Regions from separate parts of the Kribbella koreensis genome, predicted to be linked through region 2. Evidence: riboswitches for the same ligand, from Rfam matches in the RefSeq annotation. Region 2 holds a riboswitch; each other region holds the start of a gene.
The links. A riboswitch is a leader RNA that binds a small molecule or an ion and turns the genes downstream of it on or off. The one in region 2 is predicted to bind cobalamin.
Positions count from the first base shown of each region.

Region 1: it holds a riboswitch for cobalamin, as region 2 does, so the genes downstream of both, ABD116_RS00710 (ribonucleoside-diphosphate reductase subunit alpha) here and ABD116_RS17985 (ABC transporter substrate-binding protein) in region 2, are expected to answer to the same signal.
Region 3: it holds a riboswitch for cobalamin, as region 2 does, so the genes downstream of both, cobN (cobaltochelatase subunit CobN) here and ABD116_RS17985 (ABC transporter substrate-binding protein) in region 2, are expected to answer to the same signal.

Region 1 is NZ_BAAAHK010000001.1:136,564-143,989, forward strand. It holds gene ABD116_RS00705 (serine hydrolase domain-containing protein) at 64-1,167, opposite strand; cobalamin riboswitch at 1,284-1,421, shown strand; gene ABD116_RS00710 (ribonucleoside-diphosphate reductase subunit alpha) at 1,685-4,519, shown strand; gene ABD116_RS00715 (ribonucleotide-diphosphate reductase subunit beta) at 4,516-5,571, shown strand; gene ABD116_RS00720 (outer membrane protein assembly factor BamB family protein) at 5,665-7,023, shown strand; gene ABD116_RS00725 (isochorismatase family protein) at 7,044-7,426, opposite strand, start outside.
Region 2 is NZ_BAAAHK010000007.1:822,638-830,063, forward strand. It holds gene ABD116_RS17970 (ABC transporter ATP-binding protein) at 1-299, opposite strand, end outside; gene ABD116_RS17975 (FecCD family ABC transporter permease) at 304-1,332, opposite strand; gene ABD116_RS17980 (FecCD family ABC transporter permease) at 1,388-2,461, opposite strand; gene ABD116_RS17985 (ABC transporter substrate-binding protein) at 2,458-3,474, opposite strand; cobalamin riboswitch at 3,497-3,680, opposite strand; gene ABD116_RS17990 (hypothetical protein) at 3,968-4,948, opposite strand; gene ABD116_RS17995 (thiamine pyrophosphate-dependent enzyme) at 4,973-6,697, opposite strand; gene ABD116_RS18000 (FMN-binding glutamate synthase family protein) at 6,711-7,426, opposite strand, start outside.
Region 3 is NZ_BAAAHK010000017.1:173,619-181,044, forward strand. It holds gene ABD116_RS30315 (excinuclease ABC subunit UvrA) at 1-1,286, shown strand, start outside; gene ABD116_RS30320 (hypothetical protein) at 1,340-1,903, opposite strand; gene ABD116_RS30325 (maleylpyruvate isomerase N-terminal domain-containing protein) at 1,945-2,601, opposite strand; cobalamin riboswitch at 2,760-2,890, shown strand; gene cobN (cobaltochelatase subunit CobN) at 2,928-6,647, shown strand; gene surE (5'/3'-nucleotidase SurE) at 6,660-7,412, shown strand.

The DNA.
Region 1 (7,426 bases), on a different contig from region 2:
GCCAACCGTCACACCGCCCACCCGATCCGCTCCCAAACCCTCGGGCGGCCAGAGGGTCGGCTGTCAGGAGAGCAGTTTGGTGGCGAGGTCCCAGACCTGGTCGAAGGCGTTGATTTCGGTGGGGTTGAAGCGGTTCTTGGTGACGGCTACCGAGATCCCGGTGGCGGTGTCCGCGTAGGCGGCAGAGCCACCGATGCCGACCATGCCGAAGACGGTCGGTGGAGCAGGGCGCATGCCGAGCTGGCCGATCGTGTAGCCGAGGCCGTACTGCGCCGGGCCGCCGGTCATCTCGTCCAGGCCGGTGGTGGAGAGGGCTGAGATCTCCTGCAGACGGGAAGGCGACAGCAGACGTACGCCGTCGACTTCGGACATCAGCGCGGCGTACATGCGAGCCATACCTCGAGCGGTGACGGTCCCCCAGGCCGGGATGTCGGCCATCGTCACGGCGGTGTTGTTGGCCAGAGCCGCATTGGGGAACAGCGATCGTGGGCCCGACTTGAAGAGCGGAAAGTCCGGCGGCAACGAAGCGAACATGGCCGCGCCGGCCGGGTCGTCCTCGAAGTGGGCAACACGATCGAGCTCCGAGGCCGGTACACCGAAGTACAACTCCCCCGCGATCCCCAGCCGGGCACCGATCCCAGCAGACAGCACCGAGGAGATCGGCTCGCCGCAAACCCGGCGGACGACCTCGCCGAGGATGAACCCGAAGGTGACCGCGTGATACCCGACCCGCGACCCCGGCACCCACCATGGCTCCAGCGAAGCGATCACCGAACACATCGCCTCCCAATCGCAGAACCGCGACAACGTCAGATCCGCAGGCACCGCCGGTACGCCGGCCGAGTGCGTCAGCACATGCCGGATCGTCGTCCCCTCCTTGCCATGAGCCCCGAACTCCGGCCACACCGAAGCCACCAATGTGTCGTACGACAACACCCCCTCCTCCACCAGCACATGGACGACGGTCGACGTCACCCCCTTCACCGTCGACGCGGCATAGAACAGCGTGTCCGACGCAACCGGCCGACCGGGAGCGGCCATCCCCGCCACGGCATCCACGATCAACTCGCCCCGGCGATAGACAGCGGCCTGCACGCCGTTCTCCGCACCCGACGCCACCAGACCCTCGATCGCGTCCACAACCTGCTCCTGCAATAACTCGTTCATACCAGCTCCTCGTTGACGACTCCCGGTACCGGGTCGGAGCCGCTGCGCCAAACTTGACATCGCACCCGAGATGCGTTTTTCACACAAGATGTGCGACACGCGGCGCGTCGAGACACTAGATGTGGGGTTCAGCGGGTTAAGGTCACATCACTGGTCGACAGGGGAATCCGGTGGAAATCCGGGGCTGCCCCGCAGCGGTAAGCGGATGAAGCAGTCCCGTGAGCCCGAATACCTGCGACCGGTGCGCGTGCCGCCGGCACGCGCTGTCCGAGACCTCGAGGGCGGGTCGCAGGGCGAGCAAGCGACAGGTCGTGCAACGCCGGTGTACCGCACCGGCGAGGAAGTCCCAGCAACTCGGTGCACCACCGGCCGGTCGGCGCAGCACAGTGGGTCGGTGCGATGGCGCCGCGCCGCGGGTGGCGCCGGGTAGAGCGGGCTGCGCGGCTCTGGTGCGGGAACTCGTCGTGCGCTTCCCCGGGGTCCCGGTCGTCAAGAGACTCGCGTGGAGAGAGCGCTTGTGACCATCGTTTCTGCGGGCAAGGCGGCCCAGGCCGCACCCCCGAACCAGCTCACCGTCGTCCGCCGGGACGGCAACAGCACCGCCTTCGACCCGACCAAGATCTCGGTCGCCCTCAGCAAGGCGTTCCTCGCCGTCGAGGGCAGCGAGGCCGGCGCCAGCCACCGCGTCCGCGACCTGATCGCCGACCTCACCGCCAAGGTGGTCGACGCGCTGACCGGCCGCGGCCGGCACAGCGTGCAGGTCGAGGACATCCAGGACCAGGTCGAGCTGGCGCTGATGCGGGCCGGCGAGCACCAGGTCGCGCGCGCCTATGTCCTGTACCGCGAAGAGCGCGCCAAAGCCCGTACGCCGGAGAACGCGGCCGAGCTGAGCACCAGCGACAGCACGAACAACACACCCGCCCGGCCCGTGATCAACGTCCGCGCCGCCGACGGCAGCACCACTCCCCTGGACGTCGACCGGCTCCGCGTCATCGTCGCCGAGGCAGCGGCGGGCCTCGACGCCGTGGATGCCGAGCTGATCCTCGACGAGACGCTCGGCTCCTGCTACGACGGCATCGCGCAGCATGAGGTCGAGCTCGCCCTGGTGATGGCGGCTCGCGGGTACGTCGAGACGGAACCGGAGTACAGCTACGCCGCTGCACGCCTCCTGCTCGACCAGATCCGTCGCGAGACGCTCGGCCGGGTGCACGGTGAAGCGCGGCAGGCGAGCCAGGCCGACATGGCCACGGCGTACGTCGACTACTTCCCTCAGTACATCCAGACCGGTATCGACGCGGGCCTACTCGACCCCGAGCTGGCCACGTTCGACCTGGCCAAGCTGGCTGCCGCGATCAAGCCCGAGCGCGACCTCAACTTCGCCTTCCTCGGCCTGCAGACCCTGTACGACCGGTACCTGCTGCACATCGACAAAACAAGGTTCGAGCTGCCGCAAGCGTTCTTCCTGCGAGTAGCGATGGGCATCTCGCTGAAGGAGGAGCACCGCGAGGACCGCGCGATCGAGTTCTACGAGCTGCTCAGCTCGATGCGGTTCATGTCGAGCACGCCGACCCTGTTCAACTCCGGTACGACCCGCCCGCAGCTGTCGAGCTGCTTCCTCACCACGGTCGACGACGACCTGTCCGGCATCTTCGCCGGCATCCGCAACAACGCGCTGCTGGCGAAGTACTCGGGTGGTCTGGGCAACGACTGGACCCCGGTGCGCGGGATCGGCGCCAAGATCCGCGGCACCAACGGCGAGTCGCAGGGCGTCGTGCCGTTCCTGAAGATCGCCAACGACACCGCCGTCGCGGTCAACCAGGGTGGCAAGCGCAAGGGCGCGGTCTGCGCGTACCTCGAGACCTGGCACATGGACATCGAGGAGTTCCTCGACCTGCGCAAGAACACCGGTGACGAACGTCGCCGCACGCACGACATGAACACGGCCAACTGGGTGCCCGACCTGTTCCTGCAGCGGGTCGAGTCCGGTGGCGACTGGACGCTGTTCTCGCCCGACGAGGTGCCGGATCTGCACGACCTTTACGGCGCCGCGTTCAAGACGGCCTACGAGAACTACGAGCACAAGGCCGACCAGGGCGAGATCCGGGTGTTCCGCCGGGTCAAGGCCGTCGACCTGTGGCGCCGGATGCTGACCGTGCTGTTCGAGACCGGTCACCCGTGGATCACCTTCAAGGACGCGTGCAACCTGCGCTCGCCGCAGCAGCACGACGGTGTGGTGCACTCGTCGAACCTGTGCACCGAGATCACCCTGAACACCACCGTCGACGAGACCGCGGTCTGCAACCTGGGATCGGTCAACCTGGTCGCCCACCTGACGGACACCGGTCTCGACGCCGAGCTTCTGAAGCGCACCGTCAAGACGGCCGTCCGGATGCTCGACAACGTGATCGACGTGAACTTCTACACCACACCCGAGTCGGAGCGAGCGAACCAGCGCCACCGCCCGGTCGGCCTCGGCCTGATGGGCTTCGCCGACGCGCTCTTCGCACTGCGCATCCCGTACAGCTCCGACGCCGCCGTCGCGTTCGCCGACAGCTCGATGGAGCAGATCAGCTACCACGCGATCGAGGCGTCCAGCGATCTGGCCGCCGAGCGCGGCCGGTACCAGACGTACGAAGGCTCGCTGTGGAGCCAGGGCATCCTGCCGATCGACTCGCTCGAGCTGCTGCGCCAGGCGCGCAACGGCGATCTGACCGTCGACACGAGCAAGCAGCTCGACTGGGACGCGCTGCGCGGCAAGGTACTCCGCGAAGGCATGCGCAACTCCAACGTGCTGGCGATCGCGCCGACCGCGACGATCTCCAACATCTGCGGGGTCAGCCAGTCGATCGAGCCGATCTACCGCAACCTGTTCGTGAAGTCGAACATGTCCGGCGAGTTCACCGTCGCCAACCCGTACCTGGTCGCCGACCTCAAGGCGCGCGGGCTGTGGGACCAGGTGATGGTCTCCGACCTCAAGTACCACGACGGCATCCTGTCCCAGATCGACCGGGTCCCGGCCGACCTGCAGGAGCTGTACGCGACCGCGTTCGAGATGGACCCGCTGTGGCTGGTCAAGGCCGCGTCGCGCCGGCAGAAGTGGCTCGACCAGGCACAGTCGCTCAACCTCTACATGACGGCGCCGTCGGGCAAGGCGCTCGACGAGCTGTACCGGTCGGCCTGGCGGTACGGGCTCAAGACCACGTACTACCTGCGCTCCCAGTCGGCCACGCACGTCGAGAAGTCCACGCTGCAAGGCACGGACGGCCGGCTCAACGCAGTACCAGTCGCGCTGCCTGAACCCACAGGTGCCGTTTGCTCAATCGAAGACCCTGACTGCGAGGCCTGCCAGTGACGACCACAGGATTGGGTGAGATCACCCTCGGAGCGGCCCGGATCGACGTCACCGACAAGGCGATGATCAACGCCCGGGCGGACGTCAACCAATTGCTGCCACTCAAGTACCAATGGGCCTGGGACAAGTACCTTGCCGGGTGCAACAACCACTGGATGCCGACCGAGGTCTCGATGCAGGCCGACATCGCGCTGTGGAAGTCGAAGGACGGGTTGACCGAGGACGAGCGGCTGATGCTGAAGCGCAACCTCGGCTTCTTCGCCACCGCGGAGTCGCTGGTCGCGAACAACATCGTGCTCGCGGTCTACCGCCAGCTGACCAACCCCGAGTGCCGGCAGTACCTGCTGCGCCAGGCGTTCGAGGAGGCCGTGCACACGCACACCTTCCAGTACATCTGCACGTCGCTCGGGCTGGACGAGGGCGAGCTGTTCAACATGTACCGCGAGGTGCCGTCGATCTCCGACAAGGACGCGTGGGCGCTCAAGTACACACAGCACTTGGAGGACCCCGACTTCAAGACCGGTACGCCGGAATCGGACACGGACTTCCTGCGCGACCTGATCGCGTTCTACGTGGTCTTCGAGGGCATGTGGTTCTACACCGGGTTCGCGCAGATCCTGTCGCTCGGCCGGCGCAACAAGATGGTCGGCATCGCCGAGCAGTACCAGTACATCCTGCGCGACGAGTCGATCCACCTGAACTTCGGCATCGACTGCATCAACCAGATCAAGCAGGAGAACCCGCACCTGTGGACCCCGCAGTTCCAGGCCGAGGTCCGTCAGATGCTGACCGAGGCATGTGAGCTCGAGGTCGCGTACGGCCGTGCCACCATGCCCAACGGCATGCTCGGCCTCACCGCGGACCTGTGCGAGCAGTACATGCACTTCGTCACCGACCGTCGCGCCGAACAGATCGGCATCGCCCCGATCTTCGGCGAGACCCGCAACCCGTTCGGCTGGATGTCGGAAATGATGGACCTGAAGAAGGAGAAGAACTTCTTCGAATCCCGAGTCATCGAGTACCAATCGGGCGGCGGCCTGAGCTGGGACTGAGCCTCGAGCGTCCGGGGAACCGCCTCCCGTGGTTCCCCGGACCTCCCGGTTTGGCATGCTTGCGGTCCCACACATCGCCCAGTGAGGACCAAAATGCCCAAGCGAACCGCGGCACTCGTCGTTCTCGCGGTGGCCGTAGCCGCCGCGGCCCTGACGATCGTCCTCGACTGGGGTTGGTCCGCCTGGATCGCCACCCTGGCGATCGCTGCCGTCGCGCTGATCGTTGCCACCTGGCGGTCCAGGCCGGTACTGCGAACTGCCGCGGTGGTTGCCGCCGTAGCCGTCGTCGCGGCCGGAATCCTCGTGGTCCGCGTCCCGCCGATCAGATCGGCGGGCTGGGAGTCCGGATCGGACGCACGCCTGATCGCGGCGGACGACCAGCTCGCGGTCCTGCTGAACCAGAAGACTCACGCGGTGCAGGGTCGTGCGATCTCCGATGGCCGCGAAGTGTGGAAGAACAGTTTCGGCAGCTCAGGCACGGTCCGGTCGCAGCAGCTGGGAACGGATGCTGTCCTTCTGTATGGCGACAACCAGGCCTCGGTCGTTTCGCTCGCCGATGGCAAGACCCGCTGGCAGCAGGACGTCGGACAGCAGGAGCCATTCACCACGAACGGCGATGTCGTCGTGTTCAGCGGCGGCAAGACGACGACGGGTGTCGAGGTACAGACCGGCAAGAAACTCTGGACCTACTCCGGTGAGGCGACCGCCGGGTCAGGTGGACAGAGCTCCTACAACGCGAGGCGTTGGGTACCCCGATCCGACTGGATCGTCATTCGCGGTGACTCCGAATCGGCGCCGGTCACCGTGCTCGACGCGCGCACCGGCCAGGTGGCGGCCACCGTACAGGTCAAGAGCAACGACTTCGTTGTCGCCGGCAAGAGCTTCGTCGAGTTCGGCTACACCAAGCTCGGCCGTCGGCTGGCCAAGGGAACTCCGCTCGCGGGCGGGAAACCCTGGCAGGCCGAGTTCGCACGCTCCAACAGCCAGGAGTCGCTGGACGTCGTCGACGGCAAGGCGCGAGCTCTCTACGACACCAAGGCCGTCTACCTCGACCCCGGGAGCGGCACCGTACGCGAGGTCCCCATCGAGGACGACTGGTCCGTGAACTGGTTCAACGGCGGCTTCGGCGGCCGGTACGTCGCGGTCGAGCAGCGCGACCGCGATCGATCGGTCGACGCCTGGGCAGTGGCCGACACGATCACCGGCAAGCTGGTGAACCTCGCCGGACGCGGACAGACAGTCGATCTGAGCATCGAACAGTTCTCGAACGACACAGCGATCTCACGCACCACCGTGGTCGACGCGGTGGGTGCCAAGAGCGACCGCTACGCCTGGATCACCGACGGCGTCGAACACGGCCAGATCTCAACCGCCGGCTCCCGCCAGCGCGTCGGGTCCGCCGCCGGCGTCGTCCAGCTAGGCCAACGAATCCTGGTACTCCGCAAGGACTGAAGTAGTCACCTTGATCTGGCTCAGCTGTGGGTTTCGGCCAGCAGGTTCAGTACTTCGGTGGTGGTGCCGGATTCGCCTAGGCGGGGGAAGATCCAGTCGAGGCTGTTGCGGTGGGCGGTCTCGTTGAGGTCGGTCATGGCGTCGGTGGCGAGGGTGATGTTGTAGCCGTGTTCGTAGGCGGCGCGGGCGGTGGATTCGACGCCGATGCTGGTGGCTACGCCGGTGAGGACGACCTGGGTGATGCCCCGGCGGCGGAGGTGGAGGTCGAGGTCGGTGCCGTAGAAGGCGCCCCAGTTGCGCTTCACCACGACGATGTCCTCGGGGTGGCCGGCCAGGTCGTCGACGATTCGGGCTGCGTTTTCGGCTGGTGTGCCGCCGGACCGGCGGACGCGTTCGGTGCGGC
Region 2 (7,426 bases):
CGCCCGACGAGGTCGGAGACGGTGATGCCGTCGGGCGCGACCGGCTGCTGCGGGAGCATGCCGAGCTTCGTCGCCAGGGTGCTCCCCGACAACCCGGCCAGGTCAGCACCATCCAGATACACAGCACCGCCTTTCGGCGCCAGCAACCTGGCCAGCCCGCGCAACAGCGTCGACTTCCCACACGCGTTGGCCCCGACGATGACCGTGATCTGCCCGGCGGGGATCTCGACGGACAGCCCCGTGACGACCGGCGTCGCGTCGTACCCGAGGCTCAGCCGGTCAGTGCGCAGTACCGCCATCAGGTCAGCCTCCTTGCCCGACGCGGTTCGCGCGGGCCATCAGAATCATCAGGTACGGGGCGCCGAGGAACGCCGTGACGACCCCCACCGGCAGTGCCGTCGGCGCGAACAGTTCCCGCGCGAGCAGGTCGGAAGCAACCACCAGCAACGCCCCGATCGCCCCCGCGGCAAGCAACCCAGCGACGCGCTCGGCGACCAGCCGGCGAGCGAGCTGCGGCGCGACGAGCGCGACGAAACCGATCGGTCCAGCCGCCGCCGTCGCCAGCCCGGCCAGGCCGACTCCGACAGCGATCAGCAGCCCTCGGGACAGCTCGACCCGACCCGCGAGTGTACGAGCGAGGTCGTCGCCCAACTCGAGAAGCCTCAGCTGTCGCGACCCAGCCATCGCCGCCGGTACCAGGACCAGCAACGTGATCCCGATCAGCATCACGTGCGGCCAGGACCGTCCGGCGAGACTCCCGGCGAGCCACATGGAGGCGCTCTTCGCCGCGTAGATCTCGGCCAGCGTCAGCAGGTACGCCGTGATCGAGCCGACGATCGCGGTGACACCGATCCCGACCAGCACCAGGCGATACCCGGCAATCCCTTGTTTATAAGCGAGAAGATAGATAGCCGTTGCTGTTAGCAACGAGCCCGCGAGCGCGCCGACCGGGAGCCAGCCGATCGCCGTACCGAAGATCGTGATCATCAGTACCGCGGCCAGCGCCGCTCCCGCGTTGATCCCGATCAGATCCGGACTGACCAACGGATTGCGCGCCAACCGCTGGAAGATGGCCCCCGAGATCGCGAACGCGGCACCGACCCCCATCCCGACCAGCACCCGGGGCAACCGGTTGTTGACCACCACATCCGTCATGATCAAAGAACCGTTACCCGCCAGCGTATTGAGCACCTCCGACAACGGAATCTCATAGTCGCCCATCGTCAGCGAGACGGCGGCGGTCGCCAAAGCGAGCGCCCATGCGACCGTCGAGACCAGGATGCTGGCGACGTCGACCCGGGTCGAGAACGGACCGAGCCGGACCGCCCTCACAGCGTCGCCCTGACGGCGCACGGCTCCACCGGGCGCAGCTCCACGGCGTTCGCCTTCACAGCTCGGCCAGTTTGCGGCGGCGGACCAGGGCGATGAAGAGCGGGGCGCCAATCAGGGCGGTGATGATGCCGACCTGCAACTCGTCAGGACGTGCGACGAGTCGGCCGGTGACGTCGGCGAGTAGGAGGACGGTCGGCGCTAGGACGAGGGAGTACGGCAGGATCCAGCGGTAGTCGGCGCCGACCAGGGCCCTTGCGACGTGCGGCACAGCCAACCCGACGAAGGCGATCGGGCCGGCCATCGCGGTCGCAGTACCGGCGAGCAGCATGACCGCGAGTGCCGCCAACAGACGAACCACCCAGATCCTGGTACCGAGGGTCGCAGCCAGGTCGTCACCCAACGCCAGCTGGTTGAGTGATCGACCAAGAGCCAACGCCAAGGCGATCCCCACGGCAATGAAAGGCAGCGCCTGCGCAACGATCGCGCTGGTTGCCAAGGTCAACGATCCGACGACCCAGAAGCGGAATTCGTTCAAAGTCGAGAGGTCGAGCAGAGTGATGGCCGACGTCACCGACCCAAGCAGAGCGGAGAGCGCCGCCCCGGCCAGCGCTAGCTTGACCGGCGTCGCGCCCCCTCGACCGACCGACCCGACGAGATAGACCACGACGGTCGCAACCAACGCCCCACCCATCGCAAACCACACGTAGCCAGTGAGCGACTGGACCCCCAGCAGGCCGATCGCAGCGACCACGGCCAGCGCGGCGCCCGCGTTCACACCGAGGATGCCCGGATCGGCCAGCGGGTTGCGCGTGATCCCCTGCATGACGGCGCCGGCCAGCCCGAGGGCAGCACCGGCCAGCAGGCCTACCGCAGTACGGGGGAAGCGCAGGTACCGGATCACTCGGTCCGTGTCCGATCCGGTGAAGTCGGCCGCCGCGACGAAGACGTCATGCGGACCGAACCACTGATTGCCGGCCACCAACGACAGCAACACGGCCCCCAGCAGCACGACACAGGCGACGGCGAGCCCGCCCGCCCGCAACCCGCCGCCCCTTACCCGGCCAAACCCATCACGGAGACCAGAGCCCTTCACCGCGTCCGGGCCCTCGACCGCGACCAGGTTCTTCACTTGACCAGGTCGGGGTGGATCAGCTTCGCGATCAGTTCGGTGGAATTGGCGCCGCGTACGCCGGCCGAGTGGTGCGCGAACAACCACGGGTACACGTGCTTGTTCTTCACCGACTTCAGATTCGCGTACGCCGGATTGCCCAAGATCTTCTGCACATCCGGCTGGACCTGCGCCTCTGTCAGCGACGCGTCGCAGCACCCGCTGATCAGCACATAGTCGGGGTCGCGCTTGATGAACTCCTCGACGCTGACCTTCACGTTCCGCTTCGACGTCAGGTCGGCGAAGGCGTTCACCCCACCGGCCTGCTTGATCAGCACCGACCCGAAGTCCGGCCCACCCGACACCGTCAGCCCGCCACCCTCCAGCCCCGGGCGCAGGATCGCCACGGTCGGCCGGTCCGCACCCTTGACCTTCGCCTCAACAGCCGCGATCCGCTTCTGCTGGTCGGCGATCACCTGCTCGGCGCGGTCGGAGACGTCGAACAGCCTGCCGAGATCGCGCAGATCGGCGTACACGTTGTCCATCGAGACGGTCGATGGGTCGATCGCCTCGTCGCCCTTGCCGTCCGCGGTAGGGCAGAGCGGGCTGAAGATCCAGGTCCGCACACCGAGGTCCGACAGGCTCTTGCGGCTGCCGAAGCTCTCGTCGCTGCCGCCGCCACCGAACACGTCGTTGAAGCCGGAGAGCACGAAGTCGGGGTTCTGGCTGAGCAGTTCCTCGCGACTCGGCAGGTTCTTGTAGTACTTCGCGTCCTGCTGCGCCGCGGCGTACGGCGGCAGCACGTCCGCGTCCAGGTACGCCGTCCCGACCAGCCGGTCCGAGATCCCCAGCGCGTGCGCCATCTCGATCGCCGGCTGGTACGCCGCGAACACCCGCTCAGGCGGCCCGGCGACGGTCACGTCGATCCCGCAGTTCTTGACGGTGACGGCACCGGCGGCCGGCCCCGCTGTGGCGGCACCTCCGCACCCGGTGGCCAGGGACAGTACGACGACAGCAGCAACCAGCGTTTTCACGCGCGCCTCCAGCACCTCGTGGACGGTGTGACACGCCGTGGCCGGTCTCCTGGCTGACGGGAACCGCGCTCCAGGGTCTGACCTTCCCAGCCAACCTCGGCCAGTGGTCTCCACAACAGAACAACCCCAGAACATCCCGATCACAGTGGCGAGGGCCGCATCGGCATCACACCGATTTCCCGAACACCACGACCCCGCAACCGTAACCCACCTGCAACCCAGTCGCAGAAACCGCCCCGGGAACAGGACGATGAACTGGTTCAAGCACCAACGGAGGGCGGGCACCCCTCCGCGAGAAGTACGACAAGTCGGCAGGATCCCCAGCCCCAGCCCCAGCCCCCAGCCCGAAACATCTCAGGGGTTAACCCCTGAGATGTGGGGTTGCCCAGCGGGATTCTCGGGGGGCAACCCAGCAACTGAAGGGTTAACCCCCGAGATGACGGTGGGCGGCGGCGACGGTCGGCGGGGTCAGCGGGGGTAGAGGTCGGTGGGGTCAGCGGGTGTAGAGGCCGGACATGGTCAGGACGAAGCTGGCCATGTCGTCTTTGTCGGTGGTGCCCGCGGGGAGGGGGACCAGGTCGACGATCTTGTCGGTGCCTACTCGGATGATGGAGCGGCCGGTGACGGTGTCTACGTAGGCTTCGTCGCCGAGGGGCATGGGGAAGGAGGTCGCGGCCTTGCTGATCGGGGCGGTGATGGCTTCGGCGTCCTTGACCCGGCGGACGGTGGAGTAGAGGACGCGGGTCTTGGTGAGCCAGGCGCAGACGATGTCGCCGGCGTCGGTCTCGCCGTCGCGGCGGACCGAGGCTTCGATCCCCATCACCTTCGTGGCGGCTGACGTGCCGCGCTCGCACTCCGGCCGGGTGATGTAAGGCGCAGGCTCCGGCAGCCCCCCGGTCTGTTGGGCCGCGTCCTGGGCCAGTACTACGTACTTCGCCAGCGTCGCCGGCGGCCCACTGATCTTGCGCAGCTTGCCGTCGGCCAGGAACACGACGAAGCGGCTGGTGCCGAATCCGCCCTGCCCGACGGTCAGCGACTTGGCCGGCTCGCCCTTGGTCGCGTCGTAGGCCTTGCGAACCGCCGCCAGATCCGCGGCCGTTGCAAAGAAGGCGGACGTGCCAACTCGTAGTACCGGCCCGGACGAGTTGCTACTCAACCCGAGCTCGCACTGGTCGTACGTCGGGAAGCCCAGCTCCGGCAGCACCGGCTTCGGCTGGATCCGCACCACCGGCACACCCAGCGTCGTCTGCACGAGCGTCTGGTTCATCCGCACGCACAAGGTGTCGGCCACCTTGGAGGTAGGCGGCGTACTAGGCGTCTCCGACGGCGTAGAGGTCGGGGTAGGCGTCTCGGTGGGCGTAGTGCTGACCGACACCAGCGGCGGCACACTAGGCGCCGTCTCGCCTCCAGGACCGCCGCACCCGGCCAGCAACGCAGTACTGCCGAGCAGAGCGACCACCAACCGAGTACGCATGGTCACAGAGCCTAACCGCAAGCCCTACTCATGGCTCTCGATGAACTCCTTCGTCTTGGCGATCGCGAACCCCCACCCCTGATGCACCGTCGGCGCCGGCGGGATCGCGATCTCGTCCGGATTCGTCAGTACGTCGATCAGCACCGGCCCCGTAGTACCCAGCGCCTGCGAGACCGCCGAGTCCACGTCACCAGGCCGCTCGACCCGAATCCCGGTCAGCCCGATCGCCCTCGCCACCTCGGCGAAATCCGGATTCGCCAACTTGGTCCCGTACTCCGGCAGCCCGACCTGCTCCATCTCCAGCTTCACCATCCCGAGCCGCCCGTTGTTGAACACGACCAACTTGACCGGCAACTCGTACGCCACCGCCGTGATCAGGTCCCCCAACAGCATCGACAACCCGCCGTCACCGCAGAACGCCACCACCTGCCGCGACCGATCCACCGCTGACAATCCGAGCGCATGCGGCATCGCATTGGCCATCGACCCCAGGTTGTACGACCCGATCAGCCGCCGATCCCCACGCATCCGCACGTACCGCGCCAGCCAGACCGTCGACATCCCCGTGTCGCTCGTGAACAGCGCATCATCAGCCGCATGCCGATCCACGGCCGCCGCCAGCAACTCCGGACGGATACGAGCCTCCGGGTTGTCCACCTTGCGCCGCAGCAACCCCTTGGGCTTCCGGTCGAACCCAGGATCCGTGAACTGCACCTGCCGCTCCCGCCAAGCCGCGTACGACTTCCGCGCCTTCTCCAGATGCGCAGTAGACGTCTTCTGCTCAAGCAAAGGCAGCAACTGCGCAAGCGTCGGCTGTGCATGCCCAACCAGCCCGTGGTCGACCAGTACCCGCCGCCCGATGTGCCCACCCCGCACATCCAGCTGCACGACGGTCTTCCCCGACGGCAGGAACTCCCGGTAGGGGAAGTCGGTCCCCACCAGGAACAGCACGTCACACCCGTCAAACGCCACCTTGCTCGCGTGATTGCCCAGCAGCCCCGACTGCCCGACCTCCTGCGGCAGATTCTCCTCGAACCGCTCCTTGGCCTTCAGCGTGAGCACAGCGGGCGCTGCCAACAGCTCCGCGAGCTGCTGCACTTCAGCCAGCGCCTCCCGCGCTCCAGCACCGACCAGCAGCGTCACGTTGTCCGCAGCGTTCAGTACTGCCGCCACCTTCGACAGCTCAGCCGCATCAGGCACGGTGTGCGACGCAGGCTCGAGGAACTGCGGCACCGGCGTACCGTGCGGCACCTCTAGACCGCCAACGTCACCAGGGATCGACAGTACGGCGACACCGCGCTCCGCGAGCGCCGCATTGACCGCCTGCTCGATCAGCCCCGGCGCCTGCTCGGCAGTGGACACCGTCGCAGTGAAGACGGCGACATCCGCGAACAGCACGTCGTTGTTGACCTCCTGGAAGAAGTCACTGCCGATCTCCTCCCGCGGCACCTGCCCACAGATCGCCAGCACCGGCACCCGCGACTTGGCCGCGTCGTACAGGCCGTTGAGCAGATGGATCGCCCCCGGCCCGACCGTGCCCATACACACACCCAGACGACCGGTGAGCGACGCCTGCGCCCCAGCAGCGAAGGCACCCGCCTCCTCATGCCGTACGCCGATCCAGTCGACCCGGTCCTCGCGCCGGATCGCATCGGTGACCGGGTTGAGGGCGTCGCCGACCACGCCCCACACCGAGGTCACGCCATGCGAGGCCAGCGACTCAACCAGCAACTCCGCGACAGTGCTCACTGCAGCCAGCTCCCTAGGGTCTGAATACGTCCGGATCCGCCTGTACCCAATCGCGGGCCCAAGCCTTCGACACGTCATGAATGCCGCCCAGCAGCTGCCCCGGCGCGAGGTGCTCGAACAGGTCGGCATAGCTCTCGGTACGGGCGTGGTCGACCCGCCGGAGCAGCATCCGCGGCTCCAGCTGTTCCGGCCCTTCCAGCCCCATCGACGCGATCACCTGCATCGCCGACTCGACCGTCTCGCGCTGGTAGTTCGCCACCCGGTGGGTCTTGTCGGCGACGTCGAGTGCACGCATCCGGCGAGGGTCCTGGGTCGCGACGCCGACCGGGCAGGTGTTGGTGTGGCAGGTCTGGGCCTGGATGCAGCCGGTCGCCATCATCATCGCGCGGGCCGCGTTGGTGTAGTCGGCGCCCTGCAGGATCCGCTTCACGACGTCGACCCCGGTGGCGACCTTGCCGCTGGCGCCGATCTTCACCCGGTCCCGCAGCCCGACGCCGGTCAGCGCGTTGTGCACGGTCAGCAGGCCCTCGGTCAGCGGCGTACCGATGTGGTCCTCGTACTCCTGCGGCGCCGCGCCGGTCCCGCCCTCGGCGCCGTCGACCACGATGAAGTCCGGAGTGATGCCCTCGGCAACCATCGCCTTGCAGATCGCCAGCACGTCGGTCCGCGAGCCGACGCAGAGCTTGAAACCGGCCGGTTTGCCGCCGGCCAGCTCGCGCATCCGGGCGA
Region 3 (7,426 bases), on a different contig from region 2:
CCGGCCTGCTGTACGTCCTCGACGAACCGTCCATCGGGTTGCATCCGAGCAACATCGACGCCCTGATGGCGGTCGCCCGCCGCCTGGTCGAGACCGGCAACTCCGTGGTCCTCGTCGACCACGACGTCCGCGTACTCCGGCACGCCGACTGGCTGATCGAGATCGGCCCCGGAGCCGGCGCGCACGGCGGCGAGATTGTTGCCACCGGCACCGTCGAGGACCTGTCGAAGTCGTCCGCGTCGGTGATCGGCGGCTTCCTCAGCGGTGAGGAGCCGGCCGTCGTCCGTCCACGCGTGGCGGTTGACGACGTCTTCGAACACGGCCGGATCCACCTTGAGACAGCTCCCCGCTTCACCCTGAAGGCGCTCGAAGCGTCGTTCCCCCTGCTCCGGCTCACGGCGGTCACCGGCGTCTCCGGGTCAGGCAAAACCACCCTCGTACTGGACAGCCTCGCCCCGGCGCTGCTCGGCCAGGCACCCAAGCATGTACGTCACCTGGACGCCGGCGGCATCAACCGTACCGTCATCGTCGACGCCGTTCCGATCGGGCGCAACGTGCGCTCCACCGTGGCGACGTACAGCGGCGTCCTCGACGATCTCCGCCGAGCCTTCGCCGGTACTCCGGAAGCGGTGTCGCGCGGACTCAAGGCCGCGGACTTCTCGTACAACACCGGCAGTCTGCGCTGCCCGCAATGCGACGGCACCGGCCAGATCTCGCTGGACGTCCAGTTCCTCCCCGACGTCGACATTCCTTGCCCGGTGTGCGAAGGCCGCCGCTACAACCCCGACTGCGACACCATCACCCTCGACGGCCTGACCATGGCCGGTGCTCTGGCTTTGACGGTCGAACAGGCCCGCTCGAAGTTCACCGGCCTGCGCAAGATGCAAGCGCGCCTCCGCACCCTCGACGAGGTCGGCCTCGGCTACCTCATCCTCGGCGAGGCAACTCCGGCTCTGTCCGGCGGCGAAGCCCAGCGCCTCAAACTCATCGCCGACCTGGAGAAGCCCCAACAAGGCACCCTCTTCATCTTCGACGAACCCAGCGTCGGCCTGCACCCCGCCGACATCCGCGTCCTCCTCACGGTCTTCGACCGCCTGATCACCGCCGGCGCCACGGTCATCGTGATCGAACACGACCTCGACATGATCGCCAACGCCGACCACGTGATCGACCTAGGCCCCGGCGGCGGCACCGACGGCGGCCGCATAGTCGCCGCCACCACCCCCACCCTCCTCACCCAAGCCCCAGAAAGCCTCACCGGCCAGTACCTCCGCGACGTCCTCTAGCCCGCCGACAGGCCGGGACAATCTTGTCCGGCATCGTGACCCGGAGCGACAAGCTAGCGGTCGCGACGACCGGTACGTACGCGAATTTTGGGACCGTGCTGTGATGCCTCCGCCTGAAGCGATTCCGGCCAAGGGAAATCGAGCGGGTCGGAGCTCGCCTGCCAGCGGTGGCTCAGTTCGCGGAGGGTCTCGGTGGTGCGGTCGAGGTCGACATCGGCGTACGGGCACGGATCGGCTCGGGTGACGCCCCACATCTCGCGGACCTCAGCGTACGGCGTGGGCTGGTCCTTCTCGACCGCCAGGTGAAAGACGCTCGAAAGCGCCTCGCTCATGCCGATGCTGTTCGGTGCTTTGAGAATGCGCGCGCTGCGGACCTTCGCGTCGTGACGCTTCTTGCCGGCCGTCTGCTCCATGCTGTCGAAGACCGCACCGGCTGCGATACAGCCGAAGATGCCGTCGGGCATGCGCAGCTCGCGTTCGGTGACCGCATGCGCGAGATCGTGCGGCACGCGGTGCTTGCGCGAGTACGAGAACAGAGTGAACTCCGCCCCGTCCGCACGCCGGATCAACGTAAGGCTCTCACCACCACGCGGGTCATGCAGAAAGGTCAGTCGCATGTCCTCAGAGTGGCCGTCCTGTCGGCATAGGCGCCACTGGTTTAACCAAGCACGAGGGGCAACTTCTTGGTGAGCTCACCGAGTTGCGTCTTCTCCAAGTCGGACGGCTCACGGCGCCCGGTGCTGATCAACAGCACGTCCTTGTCGGACCAGCTCGCAGGAAACCCAGCGCCGGCGATCTGCTCGATCATGTCCCGGCTCTCGGCGAGGCCTTCGATCGATGGTCCTGGCGCTTGCGGTAGGTGAGCGACCAGATCGAGGTGGTGCAGCGTCCACTCCAGCACGTACGCCGAGAGGTAGTCGCCCGCCGTCAGCACCATGTCCTGTGTGCTGACCAGCATCGCCGGATCAGCCAACTCAGCCGCCCGCCCGGCCGCCGCACCCACGTCATCGAGATGAAACTTGAGCAACCCCGGATCCCCGTACGCCGCCGCCAACCGAACGATCAACGCATCCAGCGGATCCTCACCAGCAGCCGCCGCCTCAGCCACCGCCCAGTAACTCACCGAGTCATGCGTCGCCTCGGCCTCGCTGGGCGTCACCAGCGTGATCAACACGTCCTGCGCATCAATCACCAGGTGACAAACCAGATCCCGCACCAACCACCCCGCACACCCCGACGCCTCGCCGAAGTCGGCATCACCCAGCCCAGCAACAGCCGCCCGCAACGCACCCCAAGACTCTGAGAACAGATCCACCCCAGCAAGCTAATGCGCCACCAGTCCACGCCGTACACAAGAACAGGCAGTAGCCCCCACACCGCCGACGTCCTGCGATCGATGCGCAGGCGTGGGTGGGAGTGTCGGGCGTGTGAGCGACGGTGGTGCAGGCGGAGCTCGACCGTGGGGGAGTAGTTGCCGACGCGGTCGACTAGAGTCGTGCTGTCATCGACGGCTGTGCAGGAACCCGGTGTGAGTCCGGGGCGGTCCCGCCACTGTGACCGGGGGTTTCCCGGGAGTCAGGAACTGCTGCTGTCGTACCTGCCACCTGGGGCGTGGACACCCCGAGGAAGGACCGGTCGCGCGTGCCCGCGAACCTTTTGCTGCTCTCCACTGCCGACACCGACCTGCTGGCCGCTTCGCAGGCCCAGGCCGGATGGAAGGTCGCCAACCCGGCGCGGGTCGAGCTCGATGATGTTGCCACCCTGCTTGACGGCGTCGAGGTCGTCGTGGTCCGCCTGCTGGGCGGTCGCCGCGCCTGGGAGGAGGGTCTCGACGCCGTCATCTCCTCGAACATCCCCACCGTCGTGCTCAGTGGAGAGGCAGCGCCCGACGCCGAGCTGATGTCGATGTCGACCGTCCCCGCCGGCGCGGTCACCGAGGCGCTCGCGTACCTCCGTGAGGGCGGCTCCGAGAACCTCCAGAACCTGGCGGGCTTCCTCCGAGACACGATCCTCCTCACCGGCGACGCATTCGACCCACCCAAGACCCTCCCGACGTACGGCATCCGCGCCGGCCGCACCTTCGCCAAGGACCACCGCCCAGTAGTCGGCATCGTCTACTACCGCGCCCACGAGATCTCCGGCAACACAGCCTTCGTCGACGCCCTCGCGACCGCGATCGAGCAGGCCGGCGCCCAGCCCCTTCCCCTGTACTGCGGAACGCTGCGCGGCCTGGACCCCACCCACGCGGACAACGCCGACCTCTTCGCCCTCCTCAAGCAATGCGATGTCCTCGTCACCACCCTCCTCGCGGCCGGCGGCACCGTTGCCTCCAACGCAACGGCCGGCGGCGACGACTCCTGGGACGCAGGCGCCCTCGCCTCCCTCGACATCCCGCTCCTCCAAGGCCTCGCCCTCACCTCGACCCGCGAGCAGTGGCTCGAGAGCGACGCCGCGATCAGCCCGCTCGACGCTGCCACCCAGGTCGCGATCCCCGAGTTCGACGGACGCCTGATCACCATCCCGTTCTCCTTCAAGGCGTACGACGCCGAGGGCATCGCCAGCTATGCCCCCGACGAGGAGCGCTGCGCCAGGCTTGCCGGCATCGCAGTCGCCCAGGCCAAGCTTCGGCACGTCGAGCCGAAGGACAAGAAGCTGGCGCTTGTACTGTCCTCATACCCGACCAAGCACGCCCGGATCGGCAACGCCGTCGGCCTCGACACCCCGGCCTCGGCGGTCGTCATCCTCGGCCAGCTCAAGGAGGCCGGCTACGACCTCGGCCCCGACCTCAATCTCGACGAGCTCCAGGGCGCGGACGGCGCCGACGGACTCATCCACCGGCTCATCGCGGCCGGCGGTCACGACGTCGACTGGCTCACCGACGAGCAGTTGTCCAGTGCGGTCGCGAAGATCCCGCTCTCGACGTACCAGCACTGGTTCGGCAAGACCCCCGAAACGTTGCAGCAAGCAATGATCGAGGCGTGGGGGGAGGCCCCGGGTTCCCTGTACGTCGACCAGTCCGGCCCCGAGCCCGCGATCGCCCTCGCGGCCCTCCAGTTCGGCAACGTCGTGCTGATGATCCAGCCGCCCCGCGGTTTCGGCGAGAACCCGGTCGCGATCTACCACGACCCCGACATGGCCCCGTCGCACCACTACTTGGCGGCCTATCGCTGGCTCGAAGCGCCAACCGAAGAAGGCGGTTTCGGCGCCCACGCGGTGGTCCACCTCGGCAAGCACGGCACGCTCGAATGGCTTCCTGGCAAGGGCATCGGTATGGCGGCCGACTGCGCGCCCGACGCCGTACTGGGCAACCTCCCGCTCGTCTACCCGTTCATCGTCAACGACCCCGGCGAGGGTACGCAGGCCAAGCGTCGCGGGCATGCCGTGATCGTCGACCACCTGGTACCACCGATGGCGCGCGCCGAGACGTACGGCGACATGGCCAAGCTGGAGTACCTGCTCGACGAGTACGCCACGGTGTCGGCCCTCGACCCCGACAAGGTCCCGACCCTGCGCGCGCAGATCTGGACGCTGATCCAGGCCGCTCAGCTGCACCACGATCTGCACACCTCGGAGAAGCCGGAGGACGAGGAGTTCGACGAGTTCGTCCTGCACCTCGACGGCTACCTCTGCGAGATCAAGGACGTCCAGATCCGCGACGGGCTGCACATCCTCGGCGGCGGGCCGGACGGCGAGGCACGGGTCAACCTCGTTCTCGCCGTACTGCGTGCGCAGCAGATGTGGGGTGGCGTCTCGGGCGCCGTACCGGGGTTGCGGGCTGCTCTCGGCCAGACCTTCGGCGTCGACGAGGCAGCGATGCTGGAGAACCCGGGCGTCGCCGTACCGGAGCTGGCGGACCTGGCGACGCTGGTGGATCTTCCTGCCGTGAGCGGTGCCGACGGTGTGGACCTGCTGGAGGCAGTTGCACGCAAGCTGGTTGTCGGCATGGAGACTCTGGCGTGGGATGCGGGCAAGGTGCCGGTCGTCATCGAGGAGGTACTCGGTCGCTCCTCGACTCAGGTCGAGAAGTCGCTGCAGTTCGCCGCGGACGAGGTCGTGCCGAGGTTGGCCCGCACCGGCGACGAGCTGACGAACGTACTCCGCGCGCTGGACGGCCGTTTCGTCGAAGCCGGCCCGTCGGGGTCGCCGACGCGCGGTCTGGTGAACGTCCTGCCGACCGGCCGCAACTTCTACGCCGTCGACCCCAAGGCGATCCCGAGCCGCAACGCCTGGGACGTCGGCGTCGCGCTGGCCGATTCGTTGCTCGCGAGGCACAAGGCCGAGACGGGGGAGTGGCCGCGATCGGTCGGGCTGACCGTCTGGGGCACGTCCGCGATGCGCACCCAGGGTGACGACCTGGCCGAGGTGCTGTGGCTGCTCGGGTGTCGCCCGGTCTGGGATGAGGCCTCGCGCCGGGTCACCGGCTTCGAGGTCGTCTCGCTGGAGGAGCTCGGCCGCCCGCGCGTCGACGTGACGATCCGGATCTCGGGCTTCTTCCGGGACGCGTTCCCGCATGTCGTCTCACTGCTCGACGAGGCCGTCCGCACCGTGGCGGCGCTCGATGAGGATGCCGAGAGCAACTACCTCAGAGCGCACGTCGACGCTGATGTAGCCGCGGGCAATGACATGAGGTCGTCGACGGCGCGCGTCTTCGGATCCAAGCCGGGCTCGTACGGTGCCGGCTTGCTGCCGCTCGTCGATGCGCGCAACTGGCGTACCGACGCCGAGCTGGCCGAGGTCTACGCGGTCTGGGGTGGGTACGCGTACGGCAAGGATCTCGACGGTGCGGAGGCCCGGCCGTCGATGGAGCGTGCCTATGCGCGGATCCAGGTCGCGGCCAAGAACGCGGACACCCGTGAGCACGACATCATGGATTCGGACGACTACTTCCAGTACCACGGTGGCATGGTCGCGATGGTGCGCCACCTGACCGGGTCGAACCCGAAGGCGTACATCGGCGACTCCGCGGTACCGGCCCAGGTGAAGACCCGGACGCTGGAGGAGGAGACCAAGCGCGTCTTCCGGGCGCGGGTGGTGAACCCGCGCTGGATGGCGGCGATGCAGCGGCACGGGTACAAGGGCGCCTTCGAGATGGCGGCGACGGTGGACTACCTGTTCGGGTACGACGCCACCGCCGGTGTGGTGGACGACTGGATGTACGAGACGCTCACCACGGAGTACGTCGCGAACCCGGAGATCGCCGAGTTCTTCCGCAAGTCCAACCCCTGGGCGCGGCACGGGATCGCGGAGCGGTTGCTCGAGGCGGCTCAGCGCGGGCTGTGGTCCGAGCCGAGCGAGGAAGCACTGGAAACGCTGCGCACGGCGGTTCTTGAGACAGAAGGTGACATCGAGGATCGCGGCTGATTGGGTGGTCGCATGCCCGAACAGCTGAGAGTCCTGGTCACCAACGATGACGGCTATGAGTCCCTGGGCATCCAGGCGCTCGCTGCGGCCATGGAGGGCCTGGGCCACGCGGTCCAGGTGGTGGCGCCGTGGGACGACCAGAGCGGCGTCGGGAGTTCGCGGGCCGGGATGATCGGCAAGGCGATCTCGTCGAAGGTCGGTGAGAACGGGTTCATCGGGATCGACGGGACGCCGGCCCTGGCAGTGACGCTGGCTCGGCTCGGCGCCTTCGGACCGTCGCCGGACGTGGTCGTGTCCGGGATCAACAACGGGCACAATATCGGGCCGATCCTGCACTCCGGGACGGTCGCGGCCGCGCTGACCGCCTCCAGTCAGGGGTTGTCGGGGCTCGCGATCAGCATCGACTCGGAGCAACCGTCGTACGTCGAAACGGCGGCGGCCGTGGCTGCGGAAGCGCTCTCCTGGTTGCTGGAGCAGCCGCAGGGGACGGTCATCAACGTCAACGTTCCCGACGTACCGATCGCGGAGCTCAAGGGTGCTCGCTGGGCGCGCCTGGTCCCGTACGAGCGCTCCCGGCTGGTGCTCGAGAAGGCGCCGACGGGTGAGCCGATCGTCGGTCTGGTGCTGCGTGAGCCCCCGACGGAGACCGACACCGACGAGGCGCTCCTGCTCGCCGGCTACATCACCGTCACGCCCATCACCGGGGTCGGCGAGCTCCCCGGCGACTCCGCCGCGACCTATCTCACGGCGGCCTTCGCTCAGTAGCGCTCCGGCCGGTG